3 regions of the Streptomyces sp. NPDC050619 genome follow, and region 3 is predicted to be linked to each of the others. Evidence: riboswitches for the same ligand, from Rfam matches in the RefSeq annotation. Region 3 holds a riboswitch; each other region holds the start of a gene.
The links. Region 3 has a riboswitch for cyclic di-AMP ahead of AB0I77_RS35135 (transglycosylase family protein). Riboswitches for the same ligand answer to the same signal wherever they lie in the genome.
Positions count from the first base shown of each region.

Region 1: it holds a riboswitch for cyclic di-AMP, as region 3 does, so the genes downstream of both, AB0I77_RS28820 (NlpC/P60 family protein) here and AB0I77_RS35135 (transglycosylase family protein) in region 3, are expected to answer to the same signal.
Region 2: it holds a riboswitch for cyclic di-AMP, as region 3 does, so the genes downstream of both, AB0I77_RS22735 (C40 family peptidase) here and AB0I77_RS35135 (transglycosylase family protein) in region 3, are expected to answer to the same signal.

Region 1 covers NZ_JBFAIR010000019.1:96,081-106,450, reverse strand. The annotation lists gene AB0I77_RS28850 (SWIM zinc finger family protein) at 1-1,362, shown strand, start outside; gene AB0I77_RS28845 (DUF5691 domain-containing protein) at 1,511-3,130, shown strand; gene AB0I77_RS28840 (cobalamin B12-binding domain-containing protein) at 3,175-3,591, opposite strand; gene AB0I77_RS28835 (alpha/beta fold hydrolase) at 4,023-4,904, shown strand; gene AB0I77_RS28830 (M23 family metallopeptidase) at 5,150-6,631, shown strand; gene pcrA (DNA helicase PcrA) at 6,751-9,237, opposite strand; cyclic di-AMP (ydaO/yuaA leader) riboswitch at 9,472-9,638, shown strand; gene AB0I77_RS28820 (NlpC/P60 family protein) at 9,647-10,370, shown strand, end outside.
Region 2 covers NZ_JBFAIR010000013.1:215,342-225,566, reverse strand. The annotation lists gene bioD (dethiobiotin synthase) at 1-604, opposite strand, end outside; gene AB0I77_RS22780 (adenosylmethionine--8-amino-7-oxononanoate transaminase) at 607-1,917, opposite strand; gene bioB (biotin synthase BioB) at 1,910-3,076, opposite strand; gene AB0I77_RS22770 (8-amino-7-oxononanoate synthase) at 3,223-4,350, shown strand; gene AB0I77_RS22765 (DUF397 domain-containing protein) at 4,412-4,660, opposite strand; gene AB0I77_RS22760 (helix-turn-helix transcriptional regulator) at 4,674-5,534, opposite strand; gene AB0I77_RS22755 (ATP-binding protein) at 5,811-6,269, shown strand; gene AB0I77_RS22750 (LysR family transcriptional regulator) at 6,273-7,187, opposite strand; partial or broken gene AB0I77_RS22745 (LysE family translocator) at 7,307-7,926, shown strand; gene AB0I77_RS22740 (DUF6328 family protein) at 7,862-8,425, opposite strand; gene AB0I77_RS22735 (C40 family peptidase) at 8,520-8,993, opposite strand; cyclic di-AMP (ydaO/yuaA leader) riboswitch at 8,997-9,208, opposite strand; gene AB0I77_RS22730 (hypothetical protein) at 9,549-9,857, opposite strand; gene AB0I77_RS22725 (ATP-dependent Clp protease proteolytic subunit) at 9,865-10,225, opposite strand, start outside.
Region 3 covers NZ_JBFAIR010000026.1:127,906-138,275, forward strand. The annotation lists gene AB0I77_RS35100 (FtsX-like permease family protein) at 1-177, shown strand, start outside; gene AB0I77_RS35105 (cyclopropane-fatty-acyl-phospholipid synthase family protein) at 267-1,568, opposite strand; gene AB0I77_RS35110 (NAD(P)/FAD-dependent oxidoreductase) at 1,785-3,197, opposite strand; gene AB0I77_RS35115 (Ppx/GppA phosphatase family protein) at 3,617-4,558, opposite strand; gene AB0I77_RS35120 (DUF501 domain-containing protein) at 4,555-5,085, opposite strand; gene AB0I77_RS35125 (septum formation initiator family protein) at 5,130-5,606, opposite strand; gene eno (phosphopyruvate hydratase) at 5,729-7,015, opposite strand; gene AB0I77_RS35135 (transglycosylase family protein) at 7,295-8,005, opposite strand; cyclic di-AMP (ydaO/yuaA leader) riboswitch at 8,010-8,188, opposite strand; gene AB0I77_RS35140 (transglycosylase family protein) at 8,373-9,368, opposite strand; gene AB0I77_RS35145 (cytochrome P450) at 9,521-10,370, opposite strand, start outside.

The sequences.
Region 1 (10,370 bases), on a different contig from region 3:
CAGCAGGGGGTGCGCTGGAGCGCGGATCAGGTGCTGTCACTGGCGCCTGACGCCGCATCACGCAAAGCGGGAAGCAAACTCGGCGCGGCCGGGCCGTGGTCCGAGGCGGGCCGGTCCGGCGAAGGGACGGTGTGGGGGCTGTGCGAGGGCAGTGGCAGCAAGCCGTATCAGACGGTCGTCGACATCGCGGACGCGTCCGGCCCGGCGTACAGGTGCAGTTGCCCGAGCCGCAAGTTCCCGTGCAAACACGCGCTCGGGCTGCTGCTGCTCTGGGCGGGCGAGGACGGCGCGGTGCCGCCGGGGCAACCGCCGGAGTGGGCCGAGCAGTGGATAGCGGGGAGAGGGCAGCGGGCGACGGGGAAACGGACGGCGGAGGCGGCCGGTTCCCCGTCCGGCTCCGGTGATCTCGAGGCGGCGCGGCGCAGGGCGGAGCGCCGGGCCGAGCGGATCACCGCCGGGGCGACGGAGCTGGAGCAGCGGCTGGCCGACCTGCTGCGCGGCGGCCTGGCGGGCGCGGAGCAGGCGGGGTACGGGCTGTGGGAGGAGACGGCGGCTCGCATGGTCGACGCGCAGGCCTCCGGACTGGCAGGCCGAGCAAGGGAATTGGGTGCGATCCCGTCATCCGGGCCCGGCTGGCCGGTGCGCCTGCTGGAGGAGTGCGCCCTCCTCCATCTCCTCGACCGGGCCTGGCTGCGCCGCGAGCGGCTGCCCGACGGCCTGGCGGCGACGGTCCGTTCCCGCATCGGCCTGACCGCCTCGGCGGACGGCCCGCCGATGCGGGACCACTGGCTGGTCCTGGCGCAGTACGACACGTCGGACGCGCGTCTGACGACCCGCCGGACATGGCTGTACGGCGCCGGATCGGACCGTACGGCACTGCTCCTGTCCTACGGGGCAGCCGGCCGCGCACCGGAGCTGGCGCTGCCGGTCGGGCTGGCCCTGGATGCGGAGGTGTCCGCCTACCCGGGCGCCGGGCAGCCGCGCGCGGCTCTGGGCGAGCAGTTCGCCCCGCCCGCTCCGGCGGCGATACGGCCACCGGGGCTCACCACGGCCCAGGCCGCCGCCCGCTACGGCGATGCCCTCCGGGAGGACCCCTGGCTGGACTCGGTCCCGGTGACGCTGGACCGGGTCATACCGACCCCGGACGCGACCCTGGACGGCGACGGCTGGCAGCTGGCGGACGCCGACGGGGACACGGCGCTGCCCCTCACCCCCGTCGCCCGTTCCCGTCCGGGCCTGTGGCGGCTCGTCGCCCTCTCGGGCGGCAGTCCCGTCAAGGTCTTCGGCGAGTGCGGCCATCGGGGGTTCACCCCGCTGACTGCCTGGCCGGAGGGGGCGGGCGAGGCGGTGTCGCTGTGCTGACCCGCCAGGCACCACCGACCGACAATCCACCCGCTCTCCCTCAACCCACGTATATGTCCTGCCCCACCGGACACCCGAACCGAGTGCCCCTTCAACCACTTCCAGGCACGGCACGGCGAGGACACGGAGAGGAAGGGAAAGGAACCGCATGAACAAGACCTCTGCTCTGGTGGATTCGCCCGCGCCGGGCGCTTGGGAGGAACTCGTCACAGCGGCACTGCTCGGGACGGAGCGGCGCACCCCGCCGGGCTGCGCGCCTGGCCGCGAGGCGCCGCTGACCCTGCTGGACGCGGCGGCCGTGGAGACCGTACGACGGCGGGCCGGTCTGCGGCCGGGTCGGGCTGCTCGGCGTCCGGAACCGGCAGCCGAGGACTCGCGCCCGCCGCTGCCCGGCGCGGCAGCCCGCCGACTGGCGATGCTGCTGGCCGACCGCCCCGGCTCCGGCGGCGGTGGCCGCAGAAGTACCGCGCCGGACCTCATGGAGCTGCTGCCGCAGTGGCTCGCCACGGCGAACGCCCGCGGTTTCGCCGCACCCCCCGAGATGCTGCCCGCGCTCCTGGACGCGGCCCGGGGGCGTACGGACCTGCGGCCGGCGGCGCTGGCCTTCGCGGGACCCCGTGCCGTGTGGCTCGCCCGGCTGAACCCGGACTGGCGGTTCGCCCTGCGTGCGACACCGGGCGGAGGGACGGCGCTGCCGGACCTCGATGACATCGGCGGGATTCAGCAGTTGTGGCAGGAAGGGCTGTTCGCCGAGCGGGTCGCCTTGCTCGCCGCGATCCGCGCCCGCGAGCCCGCCGCCGCCCGCGAACTGCTCGCGACGACCTGGGCGACGGAGCGGGCCGAGGACCGGCTGATGTTCCTCGACTCACTCCGGACGGGCCTGGCCGCGGACGACGAGCCGTTCCTGGAACAGGCACTGACCGACCGGAGCCGCAATGTCCGGGCGACGGCCGCGGAGTTGCTGTCGGCGCTGCCCGGTTCGGCGCTCGCCGCGCGGATGGCGGTGCGGGCCGGGGCGTGCGTGGCCGTCGACCACACGCGGGACAGACCGACCCTCATGGTCGAGGCGCCCCACGAGTGCGACACGAGCATGGAGTGCGACGGCGTCGTACCCAAGGCTCCCGCCGGGCGGGGCGAACGGTCGTGGTGGTTCGGCCAGTTGGTGGAGGCGGCACCACTGGGCACCTGGCCGGGGCGGCTCGGCGGCCGTACCCCTCAGGAGATCGTGGCGCTACCGGTGGCGGACGACTGGCGCAGCGAACTGCACGCGGCGTGGTGCCGGGCGGCGGTGCGGCAGCGGGACGCGGGGTGGGCGCGAGCCCTCCTCGGAGCGCCCGGCGCCCCCGAGGCCGGCGGCCCCGGTGCGGTGTCCCTGGCCGAGCGGGCCAAGCTGCTCGCCACCCTGGGCGCCGCAGAACGGGCCGAGTGGGTCGCCGGATTCATCGCGGCCCACGGTCTGTCCGAGGCGTTCCAACTGCTCGGAGTGTGCGCGGCGCCATGGGCCACACCACTGGGCCGGGCCGTGGTGGACGCGCTCAACATCGCACGGGACGCGGGGAGTTACCCATGGAGTTTCAGCGGAGTGATGGGACTGGCGGAACGCTGCCTCGACCCGTCCGAGGCGAGCCGCCTCAACGGGCTGATGGCAGTACCGGACGAGCCGGAGGACGCGAGCCCCGGAGCCGGGGGCTACTGGGCGGAGGCGTTCCAGCGACTTGTCACTACGTTGCGGTTGCGGGCGGCGATGCAGGAGGAACTGGGGGCCTGAGGGCGGAGCCCCCAGGCAACGGCCGCCCCAGCCCAGCGCAGCGGCTACGCCCCCGCAGGCTGTCGTACATTCGCCCGCACCCAGTTCACGATCGACGCCGTGGTGGCACCCGGCGTGAAGATCTCCGCGACGCCCTTCTCCTTCAGCGGAGCGATGTCCCCCTCGGGGATGATCCCGCCGCCGAAGACCAGGATGTCCGCCGCGTCGCGCTCCTTGAGCAGCTTGATGACGGCCGCGAAGAGCGTGTTGTGCGCCCCGGAGAGGATGGACAGGCCGATCGCGTCGGCGTCCTCCTGGATCGCGGTGTCGACGATCTGCTCGGGCGTCTGGTGGAGTCCGGTGTAGATGACTTCCATACCCGCGTCGCGCAGCGCCCGCGCGATCACCTTGGCCCCGCGATCGTGGCCGTCGAGCCCCGGCTTGGCCACCACCACGCGGATCGGACCGGCTGCCATACCCATCACTGCCTCCATGAAGCGACTCCATTCATCTGTACCCACAAGTACCGCACCGGCCGGGAAAGTGAACGAACGTTATTGCCAGCATCCCGCACCCGGCAGTTTCGCGGTGGATACCGAGGGGGAAATCACACGGTGGGACACGTTCGGGAGCCGCAACGAGGTCGTCGCACCGCCGCGCCGCAGGCCACGCGCCGCGGCGGTGCGACGTATCGGCGTCGGCACGAAAGGCACGCAGGGCAGGTAAGGCACGACAGCGGGGAGCTTCGTCGTCCCACCGGCAGGGAGCCTCGCCACGTCATCGGCGCACGCGCCGCACGCCACCCCCGCCCCAGGCGATCCGCTCGCGCCGCGTCGACGACCTCGCTCGCGACTTCCCATAAGGGCACCCGGTGGACAGAGCCGTCCTCCCGCGTGTCGACAGGAGGTCGGCCATGAAGGTCACGGGGGCCACGCTGCCCTTTCTTCCCTTCTGCCAGCGGCTGTTGCCCAGCAGACTGGCGGGTTTCTCGCTGGCCCTTCTCAAGGCGACCGCCCTGGAGATCACGATCCTCGCGGGACACCTCCTCCTCTATCCCTCCGGCATCACCCAGGAGCGCCGGGCCGCCCCCGTGTCCCCGCTCCCCACACCGGACGACGGCGACGACGGCCCGGCCCAGCTGCCCACGCAGGCCAAGCCCCCGGTCGTGCTGCTGCACGGCTTCATCGACAACCGCTCGGTCTTCGTCCTGCTGCGCCGCAATCTCGCCCAGCACGGCAGGCAGCAGATCGAGTCGCTCAACTACTCGCCGCTGACCTGCGACGTCCGCACCGCGGCCGCGCTGCTCGGCCGGCACATAGAGGAGATCTGCGAGCGCACGGGCAGCAAGCAGGTCGACATCGTCGGCCACAGTCTGGGCGGACTGATCGCGCGGTACTACGTCCAGCGCCTGGGCGGTGACTTCCGCGTCCGGACGCTCGTGACACTCGGCACCCCGCACTCCGGCACCCGAGTGGTGCCACTGGCGAACGCCCACCCGATCGTGCGCCAGATGCGCCCGAGCTCGGAGCTGATCGAGGAGCTGACCGGGCCCGCACCCGGCTGCCGTACGCACTTCGTCAGCTTCTGGAGCGACCTCGACCATCTGATGGACCCGCTGGAGACAGCCTGCGTCGACCACCCCGACCTGATCTCGCAGAGCGTCCGGGTGAGCGGGATCGGGCATCTCGCCCTGCCCGTGCACCCCGCCGTCGCGACCGGGATACGCCAGGTACTCGACACGGAACAGACCCCAGCCGAAGCCACGGCCGACTCGGGCGGCCTGACGGTGGCCTGACAGCTGAAACAGCCGACCCACAGCCCTCGGACAGCCATTCATCTTCGAACAGTCTTCGAACGCAGAGCCAAACCCGCGCCCGCAGTCCCCCGAAACACGGCCGAATGCCCGTTTCCCGCGCGCGTGAAACCCGCGGAAGATTGTCGCGCCCGCATACCGCCGGGTACAGTCACCGCACTGCTCTGCCAGCCCCTGTTGTCGAGGCGAAAGAGAAGTTGGTGAACGACCGTCACCCGTCGGGGACCATGACCACCCCGGCTCCGGCTTCCGACGCCGCCTCGACGCCCTACGCGTCATACGGCACCCAGGAAGCCCAGTACGGCGACTTCACCACGTACGGAAACTACGACGCCACAGGTTTCGAAACCGGCGGCAACGCCACCCCGACCTTCGAGGCCGACCCCCTCTTCGGCTGCCTTCCCGGCGACGGCACGGGGTCGTACGACAGCTCGACGTGGTCCACGGGCAGCCAGCAGACCCTGAACTACGACGCGTACGCGGCCCAGCACCACGCCGCCCACGACAGCGGCGCGTACGACACCACCGCCTGGACCGGCGAGCAGCAGCACCTCTCCGTGATCCCGCCGCAGGCCACGAGCCCCGACGTCAGCGGCCAGTGGAACGCGGGCGCCTGGCTCCAGCCCGACCAGTCAGGATGCCCGGCCGACCAGACCCAGCACTGGGAATGGGGCACGCAGGCCTTCGACACCGGGGCGTACGACGCCACGCAGTGGAACTCCGACGGCGGCACCTCGGCAGCCGCCGCGGAGTACGAGCCCCACGCCGAATCCTTCCACCAGTCCCTCGACCAGCAGGCGACGGCGACCTTCGAGCAGGTCACGCACGACGAAACCGCCGCAGACGACAACGAGTTGGGCGTCACCGGCGTCATGCCCGCCGCATCCGTCGCCCCGCTCCTGAGCGACCGGGAAGAAGCCACACCAACTCCAGCCCCGGCCCCGGCGACACGCGCTGCCGCTCGCGGCGCGGGGCGCTCCCGCCGCCGTCCGCCCCCCAAGCGCTCCCCGCTGCTGACCATCGCCGTGCCCTCGGCCTGCGTGATGGGGGTGGCCGGGATCGCCGCCGCGTCCGTCGGCACCTTCACCGACGACAGCAAGGCCGCCTCGACGACCGCGTCGGACGTGACCGCCGTCAAGCCGTCCGCCGCGAACAACAAGCTGGACACCCAGCTGGAGAGCCTCTCCGCCGGCGTCGACGACTTCGCCGACCGGGCCAGCCGCACGCAGGAACGTATCGACCTCAAGGCTCAGCAACTGGCCGAGAAGAAGAGGGCGGCCGCGGAGGCGGCCCGCAAGGAGCGGCTGCGCCCCAAGTACGCGCTGCCGGTCGCCCAGCGCGGCCTCAGCGCCTACTTCGGCCAGGCCGGCGTCAACTGGATGTCCATCCACACCGGCATAGACTTCCCGGTCTCCTACGGCACGACCGTGATGGCCGTCACCGACGGCACCGTCCGGACGCAGTGGAACAGCGCCTACGGCAACATGATGATCGTGACCGCGAAGGACGGCACGGAGACGTGGTACTGCCACCTCGCCAGCTACCGCGTCGCCTCCGGTACGACGGTGAAGGCCGGCGACCCGATCGCCTACTCGGGCAACTCGGGCAACTCGACCGGGCCGCACCTGCACCTCGAGGTACGGCCGTCCGGCGGCTCGGCCATCGATCCGCTTCCCTGGCTGCGGAGTCACGGGCTCGACCCGACGTAAGCCGCCCGCAACACGCTTACAACCGGCGCAGTCGCTCCTAGCCGCAGTCGCACAGCTTCACCACCGGCGCAGTCGCCACAGCTCTCGCTACAGCGCTACAGCTGTCGCTACAGCCGTCGCTACAGCTTCTCCACCGGCGCGTACCGCAGCAGCAGCCGCTTCGGATTCGCCTCCCCGAAGTCGATCGTCGCCTCGGCGTTGGCGCCCGTGCCCTTCACGCCCACCACCGTCCCGAGCCCGAACTGGTCGTGCGTCACCCGGTCCCCGACCGCCAGCGCGACCACCGGCTTCTCCGAGGTCCGCCGCGTGGCGAAGCCGGAGGCGCCCGAGGCCGCCGAGCGGGAGCGGGACGACGACAGCGAGGCCGCCACGCCGGACGCCGGACCCGAGGACATCGGTGCCGTGGCACCGGTCCGCTTCCAGTCGACGTGGTGCGCCGGGATCTCCTCCAGGAAACGGGACGGCGGGTTGTACGACGGCTGCCCCCACGCGCTCCGCATCGACGACCGCGTCAGATAGAGCCGTTCCCGCGCGCGCGTGATGCCGACGTACGCAAGGCGCCGCTCCTCCTCCAGCTCCTTGTTCTCACCGAGGGCGCGCATGTGCGGGAAGACGCCGTCCTCCATGCCGGTCAGGAAGACGACCGGGAACTCCAGGCCCTTGGCGGTGTGGAGGGTCATGAGGGTGATGACCCCCGAGCCGTCCTCGTCCTCGTCGGGGATCTGGTCGGAGTCGGCGACGAGCGCGACCCGCTCCAGGAAGGCGGAGAGCCCGCCGACCGCCTCGCCCTCGGCGGACTCCTGTTCGAACTCCAGGGCCACGGCGGCGAGTTCCTGGAGGTTCTCGATCCGGGTCTCGTCCTGCGGATCGGTGGAGGCCTGCAACTCGGCGAGGTAGCCGGTGCGTTCGAGGATGGCTTCCAGGACGGTCGCAGGTCCCACGCCGGACTCGACGATCGTACGGAGGTCCTCCATCAGCGTGTTGAACCGCTTCACGGCGTTCGTGGAGCGCGCGGCCATGCCGTACGCCTCGTCGACGCGCTTCAGCGCCTGCGGGAAGCTGATCTTCTCGCGCTGGGAGAGGGCGTCGATCATCGCCTCCGCGCGGTCGCCGATGCCGCGCTTGGGGACGTTCAGGATGCGGCGCAGCGGGACCGAGTCCTCCGGGTTGGCCAGCACGCGCAGGTAGGCCAGGACGTCCCGGACCTCCTTGCGCTCGTAGAAGCGGACGCCGCCGACGACCTTGTAGGGCAGGCCGACGCGGATGAAGATCTCTTCGAAGACACGGGACTGGGCGTTCGTACGGTAGAAGACCGCGACGTCCCCGGCCTTCGCCTCGCGCGCGTCCGTGAGGCGGTCTATCTCGTCGGCGACGAACTGCGCCTCGTCGTGCTCGGTGTCGGCGACGTAGCCGGTGATGCGCGCGCCCTCGCCCGCGTTGGTCCACAGGTTCTTGGGGCGGCGGGACTCGTTGCGCTCGATGACCGCGTTGGCGGCGGAGAGGATCGTCTGCGTCGAGCGGTAGTTCTGCTCCAGCAGGATCGTCGTCGCGTCCGGGTAGTCCTCCTCGAACTGGAGGATGTTGCGGATCGTCGCGCCGCGGAAGGCGTAGATCGACTGGTCGGCGTCGCCCACGACGCACAGTTCGGCGGGCGGGAGGTCCAACTCGCTGGGCGGTACGTCCACCGGGTGCTCGGAGGTGCCGACGAGTTCCCGGACGAGGGCGTACTGGGCGTGGTTGGTGTCCTGGTACTCGTCCACGAGGACGTGCCGGAAGCGGCGGCGGTAGTGCTCGGCGACGTCCGGGAACGCGCGCAGCAGGTTGACCGTCGTCATGATCAGGTCGTCGAAGTCGAGGGCGTTCGCCTCGCGCAGCCGCGACTGGTACATCGCGTAGGCCTGGGCGAGGGTCTTCTCGAAGCCGTCGGTGGCCTGGGCGGCGAAGTCCTCCTCGTCGATCAACTCGTTCTTCAGGTTCGAGATCTTGGCGCTGAAGGACTTCGGCGGGAAGCGCTTGGGGTCGAGCTCCAGGTCACGGCAGACCAGGGCCATGAGGCGCTTGCTGTCGGCGGCGTCGTAGATGGAGAAACTCGACGTGAAGCCGAGCTTCTTGCTCTCGCGCCGCAGGATGCGTACGCACGCGCTGTGGAAGGTCATCACCCACATCGCGTTGGCGCGCGGGCCGACGAGTTGCTCGACGCGCTCCTTCATCTCGCCCGCGGCCTTGTTGGTGAAGGTGATCGCGAGGATCTGGCCCGGGTGGACCTGCCGCTCGCCGAGCAGGTGGGCGATGCGGTGGGTCAGCACACGCGTCTTGCCGGAGCCGGCGCCGGCCACGATGAGCAGCGGGGTGCCGTGGTGCACGACGGCGGCACGCTGGTTGTCGTTCAGCCCCTCCAGGAGCGCGGCCGCGTCCACCGCCGGGCGCGGGGCGCCGTCGCGGTAGTAGGCGTCCCGGTCCGGGGGCACGTCGAACTTTCCGCCGAACAGATCGTCCGGAACGGACTCCGGTACGTGATCGTCGTCGGGCGGCGGCGGGGGCTCCTCCGCGTGCCCACGAGGGGCCTGGAGGTTCGCCAGGAAGCTGTCATCAAAGAGGCTGCTCATCGCTCTCCGAGTCTAGGGCGCCCCACTGACACCCCGCCGCCGCCCCGAGAACATCACCCGGCCTTCTCGCCCTCCGGAACCGTTCCGTCACGGTCCGCGATGGCCGGCGACGCCCTGAGTCAAGGTCACGAAAATGTATCGGGCATTTCACCCATCAACCTTCACAGGCACCACACGAGTTGGCTACGGTGCCGAGCAGGCCGCACGACCCCCTCCGGCGAACGTCGCCGGGCCGCGCGGCCTCCGCCGAGTCCGGTGCGCCGCCGCGCAGCCGGAGCCGGGGACCCACCGAACTTGGGGTGAATCGGCCGGCTCCCTTCCGGGAACGGCCGTAGGGCAACCCTTCCAGACCACCCGCCCGAACCCGACAGCTAACTCGGTAGGCGGAGCATGGAAGGAGTCGCCTCCCTTGGCGTCGCACCGCAAGTCGCGTCCTTCGGGCACGCGCGTAGCAGGCATACGGACCCCCGCCCTCGCCACGGCGGCCCTCACCTCCGTGGCCCTGCTGTCCCAGACGGCCAACGCCGCCCCCTCGGCCGACGACAAACCGAGCCTCGAGGAAGTCGAGAAGAAGGTCGACGACCTCTACCGCCAGGCCGAGTCGGCGACCGACAAGTACAACGCGGCCAAGGAGAAGTCCGCGAAACAGCGCAAGCGCGTCGACACCCTCCTCGACGACGTCGCCCAGCGCACGCAGAAACTCAACGAGGCGCGGGAGGAACTGGGCACCTTCGCCGCCGCCCAGTACCGGACCGGCGCCTCGGCCCCCGACACCGCGACCTTCCTGCTCGCGGACTCGCCGCAGGACTACTTCGACCAGAACCAGCTGATGGGCCGGCTGACCAGTCGCCAGAAAGGCGCGGTCGACGACTACGTCACCGAGCAGTCCGCGACGATGAAGAAGCGCCAGGAGGCCACGAAGAGCCTCGAGACGCTCACCGAGTCGCAGGGCGACCTGAAGACGGCCAAGGCGACCGTCCAGACCAAGCTCGCCGGCGCACGAGAACTCCTGTCGAAGCTGACCGCCGAGGAGAAGGCACGGCTCGCGGCGATCGAGAAGGAGAAGCAGCAGGAGGCGGCCCGCAAGGCCGCGGAGCTGGCACGGCAGCAGGCGGCGGAGCAGAAGGCCCGGG
Region 2 (10,225 bases), on a different contig from region 3:
CGGCGGGCAGGGCACCGAGTAGTGGTGCCCCGGCCACGACCGGAAGATCCGCCACGTTGCAGCACGCGGCGAGATCCGGCGCGTCCGGCCAGCTGCCGATCACGACTCCGGCCAAGTCGAGCCCGCGACGGCGGAGTTCACGTGCCGTCAGCTCCGTCGTGTTCAGTGTGCCCAGGCCCGCCGACGTCACCACCAGCACCGGTGCCGCCAGCAGTTCGGCCGCGTCCGCCAGCGTCCCGCCCGCCGCGTCGAACCGGACGAGCAGCCCGCCCGCCCCCTCGACCAGCACCAGATCGTGCTCGGTGGCCAGCTTGGCGGCGGCCTCGGCGATCTCCTCCGGACGCACCGGCGCCCGGCCGGAGCGCCGCGCCGCCGTCGCGGGCGCCAACGGCTCGGGATACCGGGCGAGTTCGGCCGCCGTCACGGCACCCGCGAGCCGCGCGACCTCGTCGGCGTCACCGGGCTCGTCCGGCCGCAGGCCCGTCTGCGCGGCCTTGAGCACGGCCACCGACCGGCCGGCCGTGAGCGCCGCGCAGGCGACGGCGGCGGTCGTGACCGTCTTGCCGATCTCCGTGCCCGTGCCCGTGATCACCAGCACCGGCATGTTCATCCCTCCCGAGCCGCCGCGCACACCGCACGCGCGATCCGTGCCACGTCCGCGTCGCCGGTGACGTACGGCGGCATCGTGTAGACGAGGTCGCGGAACGGCCGAAGCCACACGCCCTCCCGTACGGCCGCCTCCGTGGCGGCCTTCATGTCCACGGCATGGTCGAGCTGCACGACCCCGATGGCACCGAGGACCCGTACGTCCCGCACGCCCGGCACCTCGACAGCCTGAGCCAGTCCCTCCCGCAGCCCCGCTTCGATCCGCTTGACCTCCGCGCGCCAGTCCTGGCCGAGCAGCAACTCGATCGAGGCGCAGGCGACGGAGGCCGCCAGGGGGTTGCCCATGAAGGTGGGGCCGTGGGCCAGCACCGGGACCTCGCCCCGCGAGATGCCGTCGGCCACGCGCGCGGTGCACAGCGTCGCCGCCAACGTCATATAGCCGCCGGTCAGCGCCTTGCCCACGCACATCACGTCCGGTGTCACGGCCGCGTGCTCCGCCGCGAACAGCGCGCCCGTGCGCCCGAAGCCCGTGGCGATCTCGTCGAACACCAACAGCACGTCGTGCGCGTCGCACGCCTCCCGCAGCACCCGCAGATACGCCGGGGAGTGGAACCGCATCCCGCCCGCGCCCTGCACCACCGGCTCGACGATCACCGCGGCCAGTTCGTCGGCGTGCCGCTCGATCGCCGTGCGCAGCTGATCGGCGTACGACTCCTCGAACTCGACCGGAGGGGCGTCCACGAACACCTGGCGCGGCAGTACCCCGGTCCACAGCTCGTGCATCCCGCCCTCGGGGTCGCACACCGACATCGGCTGCCAGGTGTCGCCGTGGTAACCGCCGCGCCAGGTCAGCAGGCGTTGTTTCGATGGCCGGCCGAGCGAACGCCAGTACTGGAGGCACATCTTGACCGCGACCTCGACCGACACCGACCCGGAGTCGGCGAGGAAGACATGCTCCAGGCCGTCGGGCGACATGTCGACAAGGAGCTTCGCGAGCCGTACGGCGGGCTCGTGCGTGAGCCCGCCGAACATCACGTGGCTCATCCGCCCGAGCTGCTCGCGCGCGGCCTCGTTGAGCACCGGGTGGTTGTAGCCGTGAATGGCCGACCACCAGGACGACATGCCGTCGACCAGTTCCTCCGAACCCGAACCCGACGCCAAGCCCGAGCCCGAGCCGTCCGCCAACCGCAGGCGCACCCCGCTCGCCGACTCCACGACGAGCGGTTCCCGGCGCCCCGGCATGGGACCGTACGGATGCCAGACATGCCGCCGGTCGAGTTCCAGCAACTCGGGCACGGTCAGGTCAGGCATTGGGCGCGAGGTCCGTTCCGGCGCCTCGACGGCGTACGGCGACGAGGTCGGTGCGGGGTGCCCCGACAGATACCGCGGAAGCGGAAGCCGGAGCGGAACCGCAGACGCCGCCGCCCTCACATCCGCCCTCGCCCTCGCCCTCGCATTTGCCGGAGACCCGGTGCTCCGGCAGCGTCACCTGGTCCGTGCCCTCCACCTCGAACCCGGCGTCCGCGATCATGTCGAGGTCGGCCTTGCCGGCCTGGCCCTCCGTCGTGAGGTAGTCGCCCAGGAAGATCGAGTTGGCCAGGTGCAGGGCAAGGGGCTGCATCGAGCGCAGATGGACTTCCCGGCCGCCCGCGATCCGCACCTCGACGTCCGGGCAGACGAACCGCACCATCGCCAGGATCCGCAGGCACCGCTGCGGGGTGAGGTTCCACTCCTTGGCGAGCGGGGTGCCCTCGACCGGGATCAGGAAGTTGACCGGAACCGAGTCGGGGTCCAGCTCGCGCAGCGAGAACACGACGTCGACGAGGTCCTCGTCGCTCTCGCCCATGCCCGCGATCAGCCCGGAGCAGGCGGACAGACCGGCCGCGTGCGCCTTGTGCACGGTGTCCACCCGATCGGCGTACGTGTGCGTGGTCGTGATGTCGGCGTACGTCGACTCGGAGGTGTTGAGGTTGTGGTTGTACGCGTCCGCGCCCGCCTCGCGCAGCCGCTCGGCCTGGCCGTCGGAGAGCAGACCGAGACAGGCGCACACCTCGACGCCCTCGTTCTGCTCCTTGATCGTCTTGATGGTGTCGGACACCCGGTCCACGTCCCGGTCGGTCGGGCCGCGCCCGCTGGCCACCAGACACACCCGTTTGGCGCCTCCCGCCAATCCGGCCGCCGCGGCCTTCGAGGCGTCGTCGGGCTTGAGCCAGGTGTACTTGAGGATCCCGGCCTGGGAACCGAGCCGCTGGGAGCAGTACGAGCAGTCCTCCGGGCACAGGCCCGACTTGAGGTTGACGAGGTAGTTGAGTTTCACCCGCCGGCCGAACCAGTGCCGCCGTACCTTGCCGGCCGCGGCCACCACATCGAGCAGGTCGTCGTCGGAAGTGGCGAGGACGGCCAGCGCCTCCTCGCGGGTCGGCGAAGCGCGCCGAAGCCCCTTGTCCACGAGCGTGTTCAGCAGGTCCATGAGAGCCGATCCTGTCCTACGGAGCCGTCCGGGGCCAAGGAGACTTCACACAACCAATGGGCTCCGACATGTGGGTATCGCCACACAGCGGGTGCCTGGTCGCCCCGCTACTGTCTGTGCACTGCCTACAAAAACCGGGAGGACCGATGGCGTTCGGCTGGATCGACGAGGAGGCGGAAACCCGCCGTCGCGCCGGACTCGAACGGACGCTGCGTCCCCGCCCGGCCGACTCGCCGCTCCTGGACCTGGCGAGCAACGACTACCTCGGGCTGGCCCGCCATCCCGAGGTCGCCGAGGGCGCGGCGCGCGCCGCGCGGACCTGGGGCGGCGGCGCGACCGGGTCCCGGCTCGTCACCGGCACCACCGAACTCCATGCCGAACTGGAAGGCGGGCTCGCCGACTTCTGCGGCTTCGAGGCGGCCCTGGTGTTCTCCTCCGGTTACGCCGCCAACCTCGCCGCGGTCACCGCGCTCGCCCCGCACGGCACGCTGATCGTCTCCGACGCGGGCAACCACGCCTCGCTGATCGACGGCTGCCGGCTGGCCCGCGGCACCACACAGGTCGTCGCTCACGCCGACCCGGACGGCGTGAGCAAAACACTCCGGACCCACGAAGGCCCCGCCCTCCTCGTGTCCGACACGGTCTTCTCGGTCGACGGCGACGCGGCCCCGCTGGCCGTGCTCGCCGGTGTGTGCCGGGAGCGCGGCGCGGGAGTGCTGGTCGACGACGCACACGGCCTCGGCGTCCTCGGCGACGGCGGCCGGGGCGCCCCGCACGCGGCGGGAATCGCGGGCGCCGAGGACGTCGTCGCGACGGTCACGCTGTCCAAGTCGCTCGGCAGCCAGGGCGGAGCCGTCCTCGGCCCCGCCCGGGTGATCGACCACCTGGTCAACACGGCCCGCACGTTCATCTTCGACACGGGCCTCGCCCCCGCGGCCACCGGCGCGGCCCTGGCCGCCCTGCGACTGCTGCGTCGCGAGCCGGAGCGGGCGGCGCGGGCACGCGCGGTGGCGACCGGACTGCACGCACGCCTGACCGCCGCGGGTCTGGAGGCGGTACGTCCGGACGCCGCGGTCGTCTCCGTGCGCGCGCCGTCCCCGGAGGGCGCCCTGCGCTGGGCGGCCGGCTGCCGTGCGGCCGGGCTGGCCGTGGGCTGCTTCCGTCCTCCTTCCGTCCCCGACGGCATCTCACGGCTGAGGCTGACCGCCCGCGCGGACCTCTCCGAGGGGCAGATCGAACGCGCTGTACGAGTGATCGGCGAGACGCGACCATGAGTCGGCGTGACACGGCCGTGCGTCGCGCGACGGGTGAACTGGGCAGATGTCGTGCAACCGGTCAGATGTGGTTCAACCGGTCGGATTGTTGCACCGCGGTCGTGAAGCCCGCCCAGCTTTCGGGGGAGAAGAGCAGCGCGGGTCCGGCCGGGTCCTTGGAGTCGCGCACGGCGAGCAGTCCGGCCCAGGGACCGGAGTGCGGCCGAGCCGTCTCGACGCAGTTGTTCGCTCCGGTGCTGTAGCGGCTGCGCAGCCACCGCACACCGTGCAGATCGGTGCTGGAAGGTACGTGCCGAGGCAGTGCAGACATGGGGGGTGCCTCCTTACACGCCGCCACCTGTCGCGGCGATGTAGTCCAACGAGTCCTCGGGCGAAAGGGCGTGGAACTGAAGGGTGTTGAAGGCCTCGGTGTAGGCCTGGAGGTCTTCTTTCCGTTCTAGATAGAGGCTACTCGTCAAGTGGTCGAGAACGACCACATCCAGATCAGATGTGCTCGAAAATGAGAAGACAACGAAAGGCCCGGTGATGCCGATGTGCGCCCCGGCCGTGAACGGCAGGACCTGCAACCGCACTTGGGGCAGCCGCGCCGCCTCGACGAGCCGGGCCAGCTGTCGGGCCATGATCTCGGGGCCGCCGACCTCGCGCCGCAGCACGGCCTCGTCCAGGACGGCGCTCAGCTCCAGCGGCGGATGCGTGCGCAGCACGTCCTGCCTGGCCAGCCGCACCTCGACCAGTGCGTCCAGCCGCTCGTCATCCAGCCCGTCGACCGCCGCCTTCGTCACCGCCCGGGCGTACTCGGGGGTCTGCAACAGCCCGGGCACCACCGAGGTCTCCAGTGTGCGCATCGTGCTCGCCTGCGACTCCAGGCTGATGAAGTCGCGGTAGGTCGGCGGCAGCACCCCGCGGTAGGCGTGCCACCAGTGGTGCCGGCCACCGCCCTCATCCGGTCCCGCCAACACCAGCAGTAACTCCCGTAGTTGGGAGTCCCGCACACTGTAGGCGTCGAGGAGTAACCGCACATCGGCCGGTTTCACCCCGCTGGCGCCGGTCTCGATCCGGCTCACCTTCGACTGGTGCCAGCCCACCATCTGGGCCGCCTCACCGCTCGTGAACCCCGCACCGGTGCGCAACGCACGCAGTTCGGCGCCCAGCTTCCGGCGGCGCACCGCGGGACCGTGCTGCATGGGCCACTCCTTACTCCCATCGGGACTCCGAACCGGAACTTCGAAACGAGACCCGAACCGAGCCCCCGAAACTAGCCCCCCAAGGACCCCGCAAATACGGTCTGTCGTCGCAGAGTTCACCGCTTCGAGCGACAGATATATGCACATCTTGGTGGATCGCCACCCGTGACCCGCGCGGTAATGGCAGTCTGGCGACGAAGCACCAGTCCGGGACCGTACTCGAACCAGCCGCTCCGTGTCGGACTGCGGTCCCGTTGGGAAAGGGACGACGTCGCCATGGCAGACCATCTGGAAGCATCCGTCACTCTGCCGAGCGATCCCGCCTCGGTCTCCGCAGCCCGCACCTACGTCCTCGGCACCCTGGCGGAATGGGGTCTGCCGGCGGACACGGAGGTGGCCGAGACCATCCGGCTGATCGTCTCCGAACTCACCACCAACGCCGTACAGCACACGTTCGGGCAGTCACCGACCTTCACGGTGGGCATCGAGCTCGACCGTGACGAACACCTGCGCATCGGTGTCACCGACAGCCACCCCCGGTTCCCGAAACGCCTGCCCGCCGCCGTCCAGCAGGACAACGGCCGGGGCATGGTGATCATCCGCTGGCTCACCGCCGAGTGCGGCGGCAAACTGAGAGTCAGGCCCACCCGTGAGGGCGGCAAGACGGTCTCCATCGAACTGCCGTGGACCGTACCGGCCGAGCCGGTCACGGCGGCGGGACAGCAGGAGCCGTAGAACTCAGCCGTGGTGCGCGCGTTCGAACGCACCGCGCAACAGCGCCCGGAAGGCGTCCGCGGCGGGCGCCGCCTCATCGGTCCGGCGGACGACCGAAATCGTACGGCGCAGCTCTCCCGCCTCCAGCGGACGCGTCCCCACCGGAGTGGCCGCCGTCCGCGCCACCATCTCCGGTACGACCCCGACCCCGAGCCCCGCACTGACCAGCGCGCACACCAGGGCGTACCCCGGAGTCGCCACCAGCACCGACGGCGTGGCCCCGGCCCGGGCCAGCACCGCCTCCACACCCTGCCGGGCCGGATGGTCCGGCGCCATGCTGATCAGCGGCTGACCCGCGAGTTCCGCCAGGGGAAGCCGGGCTGAGCCACTGCTGAGGGCGTGCCCGGGAGCGGTCACCAGGACCAGCTCCTCGACCAGGACCGGCTCCGCACCGACGGCGGAGGGAAGCGGGAACGGTTCCGCGGGCTCGCAGGTGTGCGTCAGCGCCAGGTCGATCTCACCGGCCGCCACTGCCGCGATACCGGCCGGCGGTTCGTAGTCCGCCACGGACAGCTCCACATCCGGGTGTGCCCGGCGGAACGCGCTGAGCACCGGCGGCAGCAGATGGATCCCGGCGGTCGGGAAGGTGCCGAGCCGGAGCCGGCCCCCGGACAGCCCGGCCAGCCGCGCCAGTTCGTGCCGAGCCCGGTCCAACTCGTCGAGCACCCGGCGGGCCCGTGCCACCAGCACCTCGCCCGCATCCGTCAGCCGTGCCCCGCGATGGTGCCGGACGAGCAGCGCGGTGCCCGCCTCCCGTTCCAGCTTGGCCAGTTGCTGGGAGAGGGCGGGCGTCGTGTACCCCAGGCGCTCGGCGGCCCGGGTGATCGACCCGGCCTCGGAGACCGCCACGAGAGCGGCGAGCCGGATCGGGTCGTACACGGCGCTCTCCTCTTGCCTGAACCGGCATGCCTGAAGCGGTGCTGCCTAAACCGATGCTTAAGGATTCCTCAGGCTAATCGAAATACCTGTTGAAGGCTCCCGCCCGGCAGGCTGGGCGCATGGACGGACAGCTCCTCGCCTTCACCGGTGTCGCCGCGGGCATGATTGCCATGCCGGGCGCCGACTTCACCGTGGTCGTACGCAATGCCCTGATCTCCCGCCGGGCCGGCATCGCCTGCGCGCTCGGGATCACGGGCGGGCTGCTCCTGCACACCGCGCTGGCGGTGGCGGGGGTCGCCGCGGTGCTGACCGCCGTACCGGCGTTGTTCCGTACGCTGCGACTGCTGGGCGGCGCCTACGTGCTGTACCTGGGGGTGCGCACGCTGCGGGCACTGCGGTGGCCACGTTCGGAGTTGCCCGTCGGGGCGGTGTCCGCCGCCCGTCCGCTGCGCCAGGGCTTCGTCACCAACGCGCTCAACCCCAAGGCGCCCATCACCTTCCTCAGCCTGCTGCCGCAGTTCGTGCCGGCCGGCCCCCCGCGCTGCCGAGGACGCTGGTGCTCGCGCTGATCGTGGTCGTCCTCGCCCTGGTGTGGTTCCCGGCCGTGGCCCTGCTGGTCGACCGGCTCGGCCGGTGGCTGCGCGGGCCGCGTGCCTCCCGGGTGGTCGAGGGTGTCACCGGCGGCGCGCTGACAGTTCTCGGTGCGGTGCTCCTCCTCGAGCCGGTGTGGGCGGCCTGACCGTCCGGTGCTCCCCGGCCTGTCCGGCCCGCCGCACCAGCCGGGGGAGCAGCCCCCACAGGCCGAGGCACACGAGCAGGGTCGCCGCGGCGGCGGCCACCCCGCCGGCCCGGCCGGTCGTCACGTCCACCACGAGCAGCACCGAGCCGGTGAACGCCAGCACCAGGACCCCCATGCCGACGGCGGCGAGCCGTGAGGAGACCTGCACGATGCGGGGCTTGGCACCCCGCTGGAAGAGGGAGCGGTGCAGCGCGGCCGGCGCCGTGAAGAGTGCCGCCGCGAGGACCGCGAGCAGGAGCGTGACCACGTAGGTGGCGCGCTGGACCGTGTCGAGGGACGGGAAGCGCGGGGTGAAGGCCAGCGTCAGCAGGAAGGCGAACAGGATCTGCACCCCGGTCTGGGTGACGCGCAGTTCCTGGAGCAGCTCGCCGAAGTTGCGGTCGGCCCGCTCGAGCGGCGTCTCGTTGCGCGCGGTGCAGGGGCGGTGGTGGTCGGGCATACGGGAGCGAGTAACCACCTGGGCCCATGTCATGCTCCGGGGCCCCGCGGGGAGCGACGGCGTGTCAGGTCGCCGCCGCCCCGCGGGAGGTCGGTCAGCTGACCCGGCCGTACCAGACGCTCTTCGTCCAGATCTTCTGCAGCCTGACCACGTCCCCGGTCTTCGGGGCGTGCCAGATCTTTCCCTTCCCGGCGTAGATGCCGACGTGGTACACGGACGAGCCCGAGTGGAAGAACACCAGGTCTCCGGCCTTGCGGCTCTTGACGGAGATGTGGCGCGTCTTGTTGTACTGCTGGGCCGCGGTACGGGGCAGCTTCTTGCCCGCCTTCTTGAACGAGTACAGCGTGAGCCCCGAGCAGTCGAACCGGCGCGGTCCGGTGGCGCCGTACTTGTACGGCGAGCCCTTCTTCGAGGCCGCGACTTGAAGTGCCTTCGTCGCCGTCGTGGCGGCCGCGGCGTCCGATGCGACACCCGGGACCACGACGGAGCCGCCCACTGCGGCGATGGTGAGGGCCGAGGCGGTAGAGGCCCGGACCATGAGCGACGGGACACGATTGAGCGCGGTCATGCGCAACCCTTCGTCAGCCGCCTGTGAAGGATGACCTGTCGGATTCGGGCTGGCGAAGTTGCCCGGCCGCGGCTGCGGCTTCACCCCAAGGGATGCTCGGCCCGGTCATGGCGTGACCGTTCCGGCGACCCGTCGTGCCTGGGTCCTCCACTCCTGCCGATCCACTCCTGTCGACCGGGTATCCGGGCGGCGGCAGGACTCGGCGTCCGCCCGGACCGCCCCGCCGCTGCGGCGGGGGCTTGTCGTCAGACAGGGATCCTCACTCACGGATGTCCGAATATCCCAACGGAACCCGGGGTTTGTGTTGTTCCTCACCACTCACCCGTTCGGGTGGACACCCCCGTGTTCGAAGGGGTGTCGAGAGCCCCGAGGACGCCCGGACCAGCACCGGAGTACCTCATTGCGCCCTCGGGCCACGCGTGTTGTGCAACTTGGACGGGCCCGTGAAGAGAGCCACGTCTACGCCGAACAGGGGTACGCCGTTCGGTTCGTTTCAACTCCGGTCCGGACGCTCCGTCAGCAGGGCGATTCGTCCGGACCGGGTGGCGGGTCCCGTCAACTGTCGGAGAGCGGCGGCACCGTGACGCGAGCCGTGCGGCGCTCCCCGTCCAGCACACGCAGCGCGCGCGCCAGCGTGTCGGCGTGCAGCTCGGTCTCGCCCCGACGGTGCATCAGCGCCAGCGCTTCCCGCAGCTGCGTCGCCTTGGCGACCAGCGCCTGTGCGGCGCGCAGGCCGCCGTATGTGTCTCCGTGCCGGCCCGGGTTGATACGGCCGAGCAGGTCGACCACGTCGAGGTAACGGTCGATCACCTCGCCCTCGGCGCGCGTCAGGGCGGGCAGGGGCGGCAGTTCGGGTGGGAGCACCGGCCGCTCACCTCCCGGTGGGCGGGGCGATGGTGGTCTTGCGGCTCGGGATGATGTGGTCCGCGAGGCCGTACTCCAGCGCTCCCGGCGCGTCCAGGATCTTCTCCCGCTCGATGTCGGCGTTCACCTGCTCCGGGCTGCGGCCGCTGTGCTTGACGAGCAGTTCCTCCAGGCGGGAGCGCACGCGGAGCAACTCGTCGGCCTGGATGGCCAGATCGCTCGCCTGTCCCTGCATCGGCTCGTACACGGCGGGCTGGTGGATCACCACGCGCGCGCCCGGCAGCAGGTTCCGCTTGCCGGGCGCGCCCGCCGCCAGCAGCACCGCGGCGGACGAACCGGCCTGCCCCAGACACGTCGTCTCCACGTCA
Region 3 (10,370 bases):
GGCTGGGCGGCCGGTGAGCTGCTCAGCACCAAGATGGCGACCTACGAACTGGTCCTGCCGTGGGCCCGAATGGCCGTGTTCCTGCTGATGGCGGCGACGGTGGGCGTCCTGGCCGCGCTGTGGCCGGCCCGGCGGGCGGCGCGGCTGAACATGCTGTCGGCGATCAAGTCGGAGTAGCCGGACGGCAGTTGGCCCCGCTCCTGCAACAAGGAGCGGGGCCCTTCTCTTTGAGTCGCTTCTCTTTGTGTCGCTTCTCTTTGTGTCGCTCAGTTCCAGTTACGGGACCGCAGGGGCAGCCCCGAGTCGCCGGACAGGGGGGTCCTGACGGCGAGGACCTGGTTGACGCCGATGCGGTTGTGCTCGAAGGCGAGCGCGGAGGCGGCCATGTACAACCGCCACACGCGGGCCCGGCCCGGGCTGGTCAACTGGACGGCACGCGCCCAGCCGGCCTCCAGGTTGGCGACCCAGCGGCGCAGGGTGAGGGCGTAGTGCTCGCGGATCGACTCGACGTCGCGCACCTCGAACCCGGCGCGTTCGAGTTGGGTGACGGTGGTGCCGATGGGGGCGAGTTCGCCGTCGGGAAAGACATAGGAATCGATGAACTCGTCGACGTTGTAGGAGGATTCGTCGCGCTGCGGGCGGCGGGCGATCTGGTGGTTGAGCAGCCGCCCGCCGGGCTTGAGGAGCCGCAGGAGGTTCTCGGCGTACTCCAGGTAGCGGTCGGCGCCGACGTGTTCGGCCATGCCGATGGAGGAGATCGCGTCGAACGGTCCGTCGGTGACGTCCCGGTAGTCCTGTACGCGGATCTCGACCTTGTCGGTCAGTCCCTCGTCGGCGATGCGCTTACGGGCGTACGCGGCCTGCTCGTGGGAGAGGGTGATGCCGACGACGCTCACGCCGTGCTCGCGGGCGGCGTGGATGGCCATGGAACCCCAGCCGCAGCCGACGTCGAGCAGCCGCTGTCCGGGCTTGAGGGCGAGCTTGCGGGAGATGAGTTCGAGCTTGTCGCGCTGGGCGGTTTCGAGGGTGCCGCCCGCCGTCTCGGGGGCCGGCCAGTAGGCGCAGGAGTACACCATGCTCGGGCCGAGGACGAGCTCGTAGAAGTCGTTGCCGACGTCGTAGTGGTGGCTGATGGCGCGCTTGTCGCTGTGCTTGGTGTGCAGGTGGCGGCGGGGTCTGCGGACCTCCTCCCGGGGCGGGGCCGGGGGCAGCGGAGGGCCGGCGAGGGCGATGAGCCCGCGGGCGGCGGCGCGGACGTCGGGGTCGCGCAGGGCCTGGGCGAGGCTCCTCGCGTCCTCTCCGCGCTCCCAGATGAGGCCCGACACCAGGTCGAGGGTGGCGTAGAGGTCGCCCTCGATGTCCAGGTCACCGGCGACCCAGGCACGGGCCAGGCCCAGTTCGCCGGGCTTCCACAGCAGTCGGCGTACGGCTCGGCGGTTGCGTACGACGAGGGTCGGTGCGCCCGGCGGCCCCGCCTGCGAACCGTCCCAAGCACGGATGCGCACGGGGAGGGGGGCTCCCAGCAATTGTTCGACGAGGCTCTTCAGCCGCAGCGCGGCGTCCGCCATGGTGTACACCTCCGTGAGGGCAATCCTGAAATGTCCATCACCACGTAAACACCTGCGGGGCCGGGCCGCAGTCCCCCGTGCGCGTTACAGCTGGGCAAAATGTGTGTAAGGGGCACGGTGTTTCGGCCAGTGGCCCGGCAGACCCCGGGAACGCCGAAGGGGCCGCCCGCACCACGGATGGCGGGCGGCCCCTTCGGGGCGTTCAGTGACCGGGCGTCAGGAGGCCTTGGCCTGCTCGGCCTTCGGCTTCTCCGCGGCCTTGGACTTGTCCTCGGCCTTGCTCGCGGCGACCGGCGCCGGCTTGGCGGCCTCGTAGAACTCCTCGCGCGGAGTCTCCAGGGCGCCCAGCGCGACGACCTCGCGCTTGAGGAACATCGCGAGCGTCCAGTCGGCGAAGACGCGGATCTTGCGGTTCCACGTCGGCATCGCCATGCCGTGGTAGCCGCGGTGCATGTACCACGCCAGCCGGCCCTTGAGCTTGATCTTCACCTTGCCCATGACGATCATCGCCACGCCCTTGTGGAGGCCGAGGCCGGCCACCGCGCCCTTGTTGGCGTGCGCGTAGTCCTTCTGCGGGAAGCCCCGCAGACCGGAGATCACGTTGTCGCCGAGGACCCGCGCCTGCCGCAGGGCGTGCTGCGCGTTCGGCGGGCACCAGGCGTTCTCGTTGCCCGCCTTGCGGCCGATGAGGTCGGGCACCTGGGCGTTGTCACCGGCGGCCCAGATGTGGTCCGTGCCCTTGACCTGGAGCGTGGGCTCGCAGTCGACGTGACCGCGGGGGCCGAGGGGAATGCCGTAGCGCGACAGGGCCGGGTTCGGTTTGACGCCCGCCGTCCACACGATGGTGTTGGAGTCGACCTCCAGGCCGTTCTTCAGCACCACGTGGCCGTCGACGCAGGAGTCCATGGAGGTGGAGAGGTACACCTCGACCCCGCGGCCCTCCAGGTGCTCCTTGCCGTACTGGCCGAGCTTGGGGCCGACCTCGGGGAGGATCTTGTCGGCCGCGTCGACGAGGATGAACCGCATGTCCTCGCGGGACACGTTGTTGTAGTACTTCGCCGCGTCGCGGGCCATGTCCTCGACCTCGCCGATGGTCTCCGCACCCGCGAAGCCGCCGCCGACGAAGACGAAGGTGAGCGCCTTGCGGCGGATCTCCTCGTCGGTCGTGGAGTCGGCCTTGTCCAGCTGCTCGAGGACGTGGTTGCGCAGGCCGATGGCCTCCTCGATGCCCTTCATACCGATGCCCTGCTCGGCGAGGCCGGGGATCGGGAAGGTGCGGGAGACCGCGCCGAGCGCGATCACCAGGTAGTCGAAGGGCAGCTCGTACGCCTCGCCGACCAGCGGGGCGATCGAGGCGACCTTGCGGTCCTGGTCGATGGTGGTGACCCGGCCGGTGAGGACCTCCGCCTTGGGCAGCACGCGTCGCAACGGGACGACGACGTGGCGCGGGGAGATGCTGCCGGCGGCGGTTTCGGGAAGGAAGGGCTGGTAGGTCATGTACGACCGGGGGTCGACGACCGTGACGGTCGCCTCGCCGTAGCGCATCTTCTTGAGAATGCGCCGAGCTGCGTACAGGCCTACGTACCCACCGCCTACTACGAGGATCCTGGGACGCTCCGTGGTGCTCATGCCATCGAGTATCCACCCGCTTCAGGGGGGTAGCTCGTGCGCCCCTTCACAAGCTTCCTCGGGGTCTGTGCTATCCTCCGCCGTTCGCGTGATCCAGGTCATTGCGCCGAGAAGGAACCTGTGTACCGGGCGAGCCGTTGTCAATGCCGCCTGAGCTGCCTCTCCGGCCTTTCTGACCCCCTGTGAGCCACCCCGGCGGGCCTCCCCCAACACCCTCCGGGAACACCCTCGCCCACCCCTTCTGAACACGTTCAAGGGCCTATCGGGCCCCCAGAAGGGTCAACCGGACCGGATTCCCGCCACGACCGTGCCGATTTCCTTGTGAAGAACTTCACGAACTTTTCCGGCGGCACGTCAAGGAGGGGCCCGCAAGGCCACCGCAAGGCCCCTCTGACGCGCTCACAAGGGGGAATCGCCTCTCACGCGAGCGAGAAAGCGATCCCGTCGAGGATGTCGTGCTCGCTCACCACGACCTCCTCCGCGCCGATCCGTTCCATGATCGACAGCAGGACCAGGGCGCCCGCGCCGATCACGTCGACGCGCCCCGGATGCATGGAGGGGACGGCCGCGCGCTCGGCGTGGGTGGAGCGCAGAAGCCAGTCCGTGATCTCGCGGACCTTGTCGTGCGGGACCCGGGAGTGGTGGATGACCGTCGAGTCGTACTCGGGCAGGTCCTGCGCGATCGCCGACACGGTCGTCACCGAGCCGGCCAGACCCACCAGCGTGCGCGCCTCGCGCAGCGGGACCGTCCGCTCGGCGAGGTCCAGGGCCGCCTCGATGTCGGCCCGCATCGCCGCGATCTGAGGGGGCGTCGGCGGATCGGTGACGGCGCCGTCCACGACCAGGTGCCGCTCGGTCATCCGCACACAGCCGATGTCGACCGAGCGCGCCGCCCGCACCTGGTCCTCGCCGACGACGAACTCGGTCGAACCGCCACCGATGTCCACCACGAGGTAGGGCTTGTCGAGGTGGTCGCTGCCCGCCAGTTCCTTCGTGGCGCCGATGAAGGAGAACTCCGCCTCCTGGTCGCCGGTGACGACCTCCGGCTCCACCCCCAGGATGTCCAGCACCCCGCGTATGAACTCGTCCCGGTTCTCCGCGTCCCGGGAGGCGGAGGTCGCCACGAAGCGCAGCCGCTCGGCGCCGTGCTCCTTGATGACCGCCGCGTACTCCCGGCAGGCGGCGAAGGTGCGCTCCAGCGCCTCGGGGGCGAGCCGTCCGGTGCGGTCGACGCCCTGGCCGAGCCGCACGATGGTCATACGGCGGTCCAGGTCGACCAGTTCGCCGCTCTCACCGTCCACGTCGGCGACCAGCAGCCGGATCGAATTCGTACCGCAGTCGATGGCGGCGACTCGGGTCACTTCGCGTCCTCCCGCACGAGCGTCACGCACGCTCCCTTGCGCCACCACTCGGGCAGCATCTCCAGTGCCTCGTCGCCGAGCGGGTTCACGCCCGGTCCGGCCGCCAGCGAGTGGGCCACCAGCACGTGCAGGCACTTCACCCGGTCCGGCATGCCGCCCGCGCTCGGGAAGCCCTTCAGCTCCTCGATCTCGTCGCGGCGCCGGATGTAGTCCTCGTGCGCGGCGCGGTAGGCGGCGGCGAGCTCCGGGTCGCTCTCCAGGCGGGCCGTCATCTCCTTCATCACGCCGTTGGCCTCCAGGGTGCCGATCGCCGAGGAGGCCTTCGGGCACGTCAGGTAGTACAGCGTCGGGAAGGGCGTGCCGTCGGGAAGGCGGGGGGCCGTCTCCACCACGTCCGGGTGGCCGCACGGGCAGCGGTGCGCGATGGCGCGCAGCCCGCGGGGCGGACGCCCGAGCTGCTGCTTGAAGGCCTCGACGTCCGCGTCGGTGGGCTCGGTGCGCGGGGTGGGCGGCGGGGGCGTGTGCATGCCTTTAGGGAAGTCTCTCTGAGGTATCTGAGGTATCTGTCGGTTCACTGGTCGGCGGCGTCGGACTTGTCGACCCCGTCCCAGACGTTGGCGTACCAGGGGCGGTCGGCCGCCCCCAGCTCGGCGCGCGACTGCTTGGCCGCGTCCGGGTCGATGACGATGTACCCCGTCTCGCCCGGCATGACGTAGTGCAGCCGCTCCCGGATCTGCTGCTCCGCGTACGCGTCGTCCTGCCAGCGTGCCTTGACGTCGCGCAGTTGCTCGACCCGCTGCCGGGCCTGATCCTGCTGCCGTTGGAGATCGTCGACCTCGGCGCGCTGGGAGACGTACTGCCTCATGGGATAGGCGAGCGCCACGATCAGCGTGCACAGGACGAGGGCGAGCAGCGCGGCGCGGCCGGTCAGCCGGGAGCGGCGCGCCTGCCGCTTGGTCTGGGAGCGGTAGACGCGGGCGGCCGTCTGCTCGCCGAGCAGCTTGATCCTGGTCGTGGTGGAGAAACGGTCGCGGTCCTTCACGGCCATCGGCTCCCGCCTCCCCTTCACACCCGTCATACGCGCGTACGTCCCCGGACACGGTACGGGACCGGGTACGGGGACGTACGTACGACTGGCTAAGGCTTACCCAGGGTTGAGCCCCGCTTGGGTCAGCCCTTGAAGCGAGGGAACGCGCTGCGACCGGCGTACACCGCCGCGTCGTCGAGGATCTCCTCGATGCGCAGCAGCTGGTTGTACTTGGCGACGCGCTCGGAGCGGGCCGGGGCGCCGGTCTTGATCTGGCCGCAGTTGGTGGCGACGGCCAGGTCGGCGATCGTGACGTCCTCGGTCTCGCCGGAGCGGTGGGACATCATGCACTTGAAGCCGGAGCGCTGGGCGAGCTCGACGGCGTCCAGGGTCTCGGTCAGCGAGCCGATCTGGTTGACCTTGACCAGCAGGGCGTTGGCGGCACCCTCGTCGATACCGCGGGCCAGGCGCTCCGGGTTGGTGACGAACAGGTCGTCGCCGACGATCTGCACCTTGTCGCCGAGCTTGTCCGTGAGGATCTTCCAGCCGGCCCAGTCGTCCTCGAACAGCGGGTCCTCGATGGAGACGAGCGGGTAGGCCGCGGCGAGCTCCTCGTAGTACTCCGTCATCTCGGCGGCGGAGCGCTCCTTGCCCTCGAAGGAGTAGACGCCGTCCTTGTAGAACTCGGAGGCGGCCACGTCGAGCGCGAGGGCGATCTGCTCGCCGGGGACGTAACCGGCCTGCTTGACGGCCTCGAGGATGAGGTCGAGGGCCTCGCGGTTGGAGCCGAGGTTCGGGGCGAAGCCGCCCTCGTCGCCGAGGCCGGTGGACAGGCCCTTGGTCTTCAGCACCTTCTTGAGGGTGTGGTAGACCTCGGTGCCCCAGCGCAGCGCCTCGGAGAAGGTCTCCGCGCCGATCGGGGCGATCATGAACTCCTGGATGTCCACGTTGGAGTCGGCGTGCGAGCCGCCGTTGAGGATGTTCATCATCGGCACCGGCAGCAGGTGCGCGTTCGGGCCGCCCAGGTACCGGAAGAGCGGGAGGTCGCTGGCCTCGGAGGCGGCGTGGGCGACGGCGAGCGAGACGCCGAGGATGGCGTTGGCGCCGAGCGAGCCCTTGTTGTCGGTGGCGTCCAGGTCGAACATGGCCTGGTCGATCAGGCGCTGCTCGGTGGCGTCGTAGCCGACCAGCTCCGGGCCGATCTGCTCGATGACGGCCAGGACGGCCTTCTCGACACCCTTGCCCTGGTAGCGGTTGGGGTCGCCGTCACGGAGCTCGATGGCCTCGAAGGCGCCCGTGGAGGCGCCGGACGGGACGGCGGCACGACCGGTGCTGCCGTCGTCGAGGCCGACCTCGACCTCGACCGTGGGGTTGCCTCGGGAGTCCAGGATTTCCCGGGCTACGACGACGTCGATGGACGGCACGAGCATCTCCTTCTTGGATGTGACGCGGGTCAGCAGGGCCACGAGGCCCGTAGCGAACGGGGGCCGCGGTCGGCTCTGCGAGACCGAGCCTAACCGCCTCCGGGCCATCGGCCGGTCCGTCGACCACCTCATGGACAGAACCGAGAGTAAATTGTTTCCGAACGGAACAAAGAGACGGAACAAAGGATGAGGACTCAAAGAGGACTCAAAAAAGCCCCGCCCCGGTGCGTACGGGGGATGACGCACCGGAGCGGGGAGCCCGTGGGGACGGCTACGAGCCGCGTGTCACTTCAGGTGCAGCTGCTGGCCCGGGAAGATCAGGTCGGCCTGGTCGACGATGTCCTTGTTCAGCTTGAACACCTTCTGCCAGCCGCCGGCGACGTCGTGCTCCTCGGCGATCGAGCTGAGGGTGTCGCCCTTGACGACCTTGTACTCGCCGTCGCCCTTCTTGACCTTCTTGCCGGTCGGGGTGGTGACGGTCTTCTTGGCGGCCGGGCGCTCGGCGGAGCGGGAGGCCGGCTGCTCGGTGGTGGAGCGGCTGCTGGTGTCGGTGCCCTGGCTCTGGCTCTGCGAGGAGTTGCTGGAGCCGCTCGACGAGGAGTCGGCGCTGCCACCGTTGTAGCCGCCGCTCGACAGACCCGTGCCGCAGTGCGGCCAGGCACCCTTGCCCTGGGCGGCGAGGACCTTCTCGGCGACGGCTATCTGCTGCGCCTTGGAGGCCAGGTTGGCCGTGGAGGCGTACTGCGTGCCGCCGTACGCGGCCCAGGTGGAGGCGGAGAACTGAAGACCGCCGTAGTAGCCGTTGCCGGTGTTGATGGACCAGTTGCCGCCGGACTCGCACTGGGCGACGGTGTCCCACTCGGAGGCGGTGGCGGCGGAGGCGGTGCCGGAGGCCATCAGCGGGGCGGCGACGGCCGCGCCGGTGACACCGGCGATGGCGATGGCGCGAGTGGTCTTGCTCGGACGGCGGTGCTTGCCCTTGCCGGAAAACAGCATGGAGAGATCCCCTCACCGACGCCTGCGAGGTGAGCTGTCGGGTTCGGGCCGGTTGAGTTGCCCGGCCGCACACCGTTCGGTGCGCGACTTCACCCCTAGCCGGTTCCGGTCTCGAGTTGCCTCAAGTCCTGGTCCCGGCGCCTACCTTGGGTCCCCCGCTCCTGCCTTCGGCGCTGTTCAGCGACGACTGTTCCCGTGCGGCCGCTGGCAGGATTCGGCGTTGCGGCTACCGGGGCTCGTGGTGACGAGCGGTCCTGACCGTAGACACGCGATCGGCGGAATTTCAAAGACGATCAGGGCTTCTGAGACTCATCCCACACTTTCACCAAACCGGACATTCAGTGGCGAAGTGTGACGCGAACTCCCGCTACCTTTTGCCCTGTTCAGCACCGACTTCGAGCGTCTGACCGGCGACGATATGCCCCGGGTCGGCACCGATCGCCTTTTTGTTCGTCTCGTAGAGGGCACGCCATCCGCCCTGGACGCCAAGGGAGTCGGCGATGGACGCGAGAGTGTCTCCGGAACGGACGGTGTACGAGTCGCCGGGAGCCGCGTGACGGCCCGTGGAGGTGTCGGTGTCGGCCGCGCCTTCATCGGCACTGCCTCCGCGATGCCGGCCGGCGGTGAGGGCTCCGGTGTCCACCAGACTCGAAAGGCCGCCCTCTTGCCAGGAGTTGTCGGAGCCGTCCTGTCCGGCCGCACCCGTGGAGGAGCTGTCGGAGTCCTGTGAGTCACTGGAGCCCGGGTCGGAATCACCGGATGCGTCGGACTTGGTCGAATTGTCCTTCGCGTTCGACGGGTCCGACGGGTCGTCGGACGGAGAGGGTGACGCGGGTGGCGTGGAAGCGTCCGCGGAGGAATTCGACGACGATTCCGATGAATCGGACAAGCCAGACGAGTCGGATGGACCAGATGAACCAGACGAACTGGATGAATTACCCGAACTCGAGCCATCCGCCAGCCCCGTGTCGACATCGGCCGAACCGGAGTCCTTGTCGAGCCCGTTGAGCAGCCCGCAGGTCCGCCAGTAGCCGACACCCTTGTCGGCGAGGACCTTCTCGGCGACGGCTATCTGCTGGGAGCGGCTGGCCTGGTCGGCGCTCGAGGCGTAGTCGAGGCCGCCGTACTTCTCCCAGTCCTCCTGGGCCAGGTGGAGCCCGCCGTAGTACCCGTCGCCCTTGTTCGCGCTCCAGGATCCGCCGGTCTCGCAGTTCGCGACCTGGTCCCATGTGGTGCCGCTGGCCGCGCTCGCGCCGGTGGCGCCGAGGAGCGGGATCGCGATGGCGGAGCCGGTCACTCCGGCCGCGACGAGCAGAGCCGGAGCCTGGCGGGGGCGACGGTGACGACCGTTCCCGGAGAGCATACGGAGGCCTTTCCCGAGACAACTGTGACCGGCGCGACGGGTGTGCGGCTAGGTGTCGCGCTGATCCGTGAACGTATAGGCACACGATTACTTGTCACAAGTTAATGCCGCACAGATCACGTGAAGATCACAGACGTGAAGGCATGTCACCTTTACGCAGGTGGGAGCAGTCGACCACGGGGCGTGAACGCGACGGGCAGCGTACGCAGTCCGCGCATGATGAGCCCTCCGCGCCAGCGCAAATCGGCTGAATCCCCTCCGAGTTGCAGGTCGGGAAGGCGCGTGAGCAGCGTGGCGAGGGCGGTCTGCGCCTCCAGACGGGCGAGCGGGGCGCCGAGGCAGTAGTGGATGCCGTGCCCGTACCCGAGGTGCTGGTTGTCGCCGCGGGAGAGATCGAGCACATCCGGATCGGCGAACCGCTCCGGATCCCGGTCCGCGGCGGCGAGGACGACGAGGACGGGGTCGCCGGGTGCGATGTCCTGCCCGCCGAGGGTGACCGGCCGGGTGGCGAAGCGCCAGGTGGCGAGCTCGACGGGGCCGTCGTAGCGGAGGAGTTCCTCGACGCCGGTGGCGAGGAGGCCGGTGTCCCCGGCGGCCAGGGAGTCCTGGAGGCGGGCCCGTTGCCCGGGGTGGGTGAGCAGGGCGTAGGTGCCGTTGCCGATGAGATTTACGGTCGTCTCAAAACCGGCGAACAGCAGGATGAAGGCCATGGCGGCGGCCTCGTTCTCGGTGAGGTGCTCACCGTGGTCGGAGGCGCGGATGAGCCCGGAGATGAGGTCCTCGCCGGGCGCGGCGGTCTGCGGCAGCGCCTCGCGCTTGCGGTGGATGAGCTCGGCGAGATAGCCGCGCATCTTCTTCACCGACCGCGCGACACCGCCCCGCGGACCTCCCCCGTGACGGATCATCATCCCCGCCCAGTCCCGGAAGTCGTCCTGGTCCTCGCGGGGGACGCCGAGCAGGTCGCAGATCGCGTAGATGGGGAGAGGGAAGGCGAACTCATGG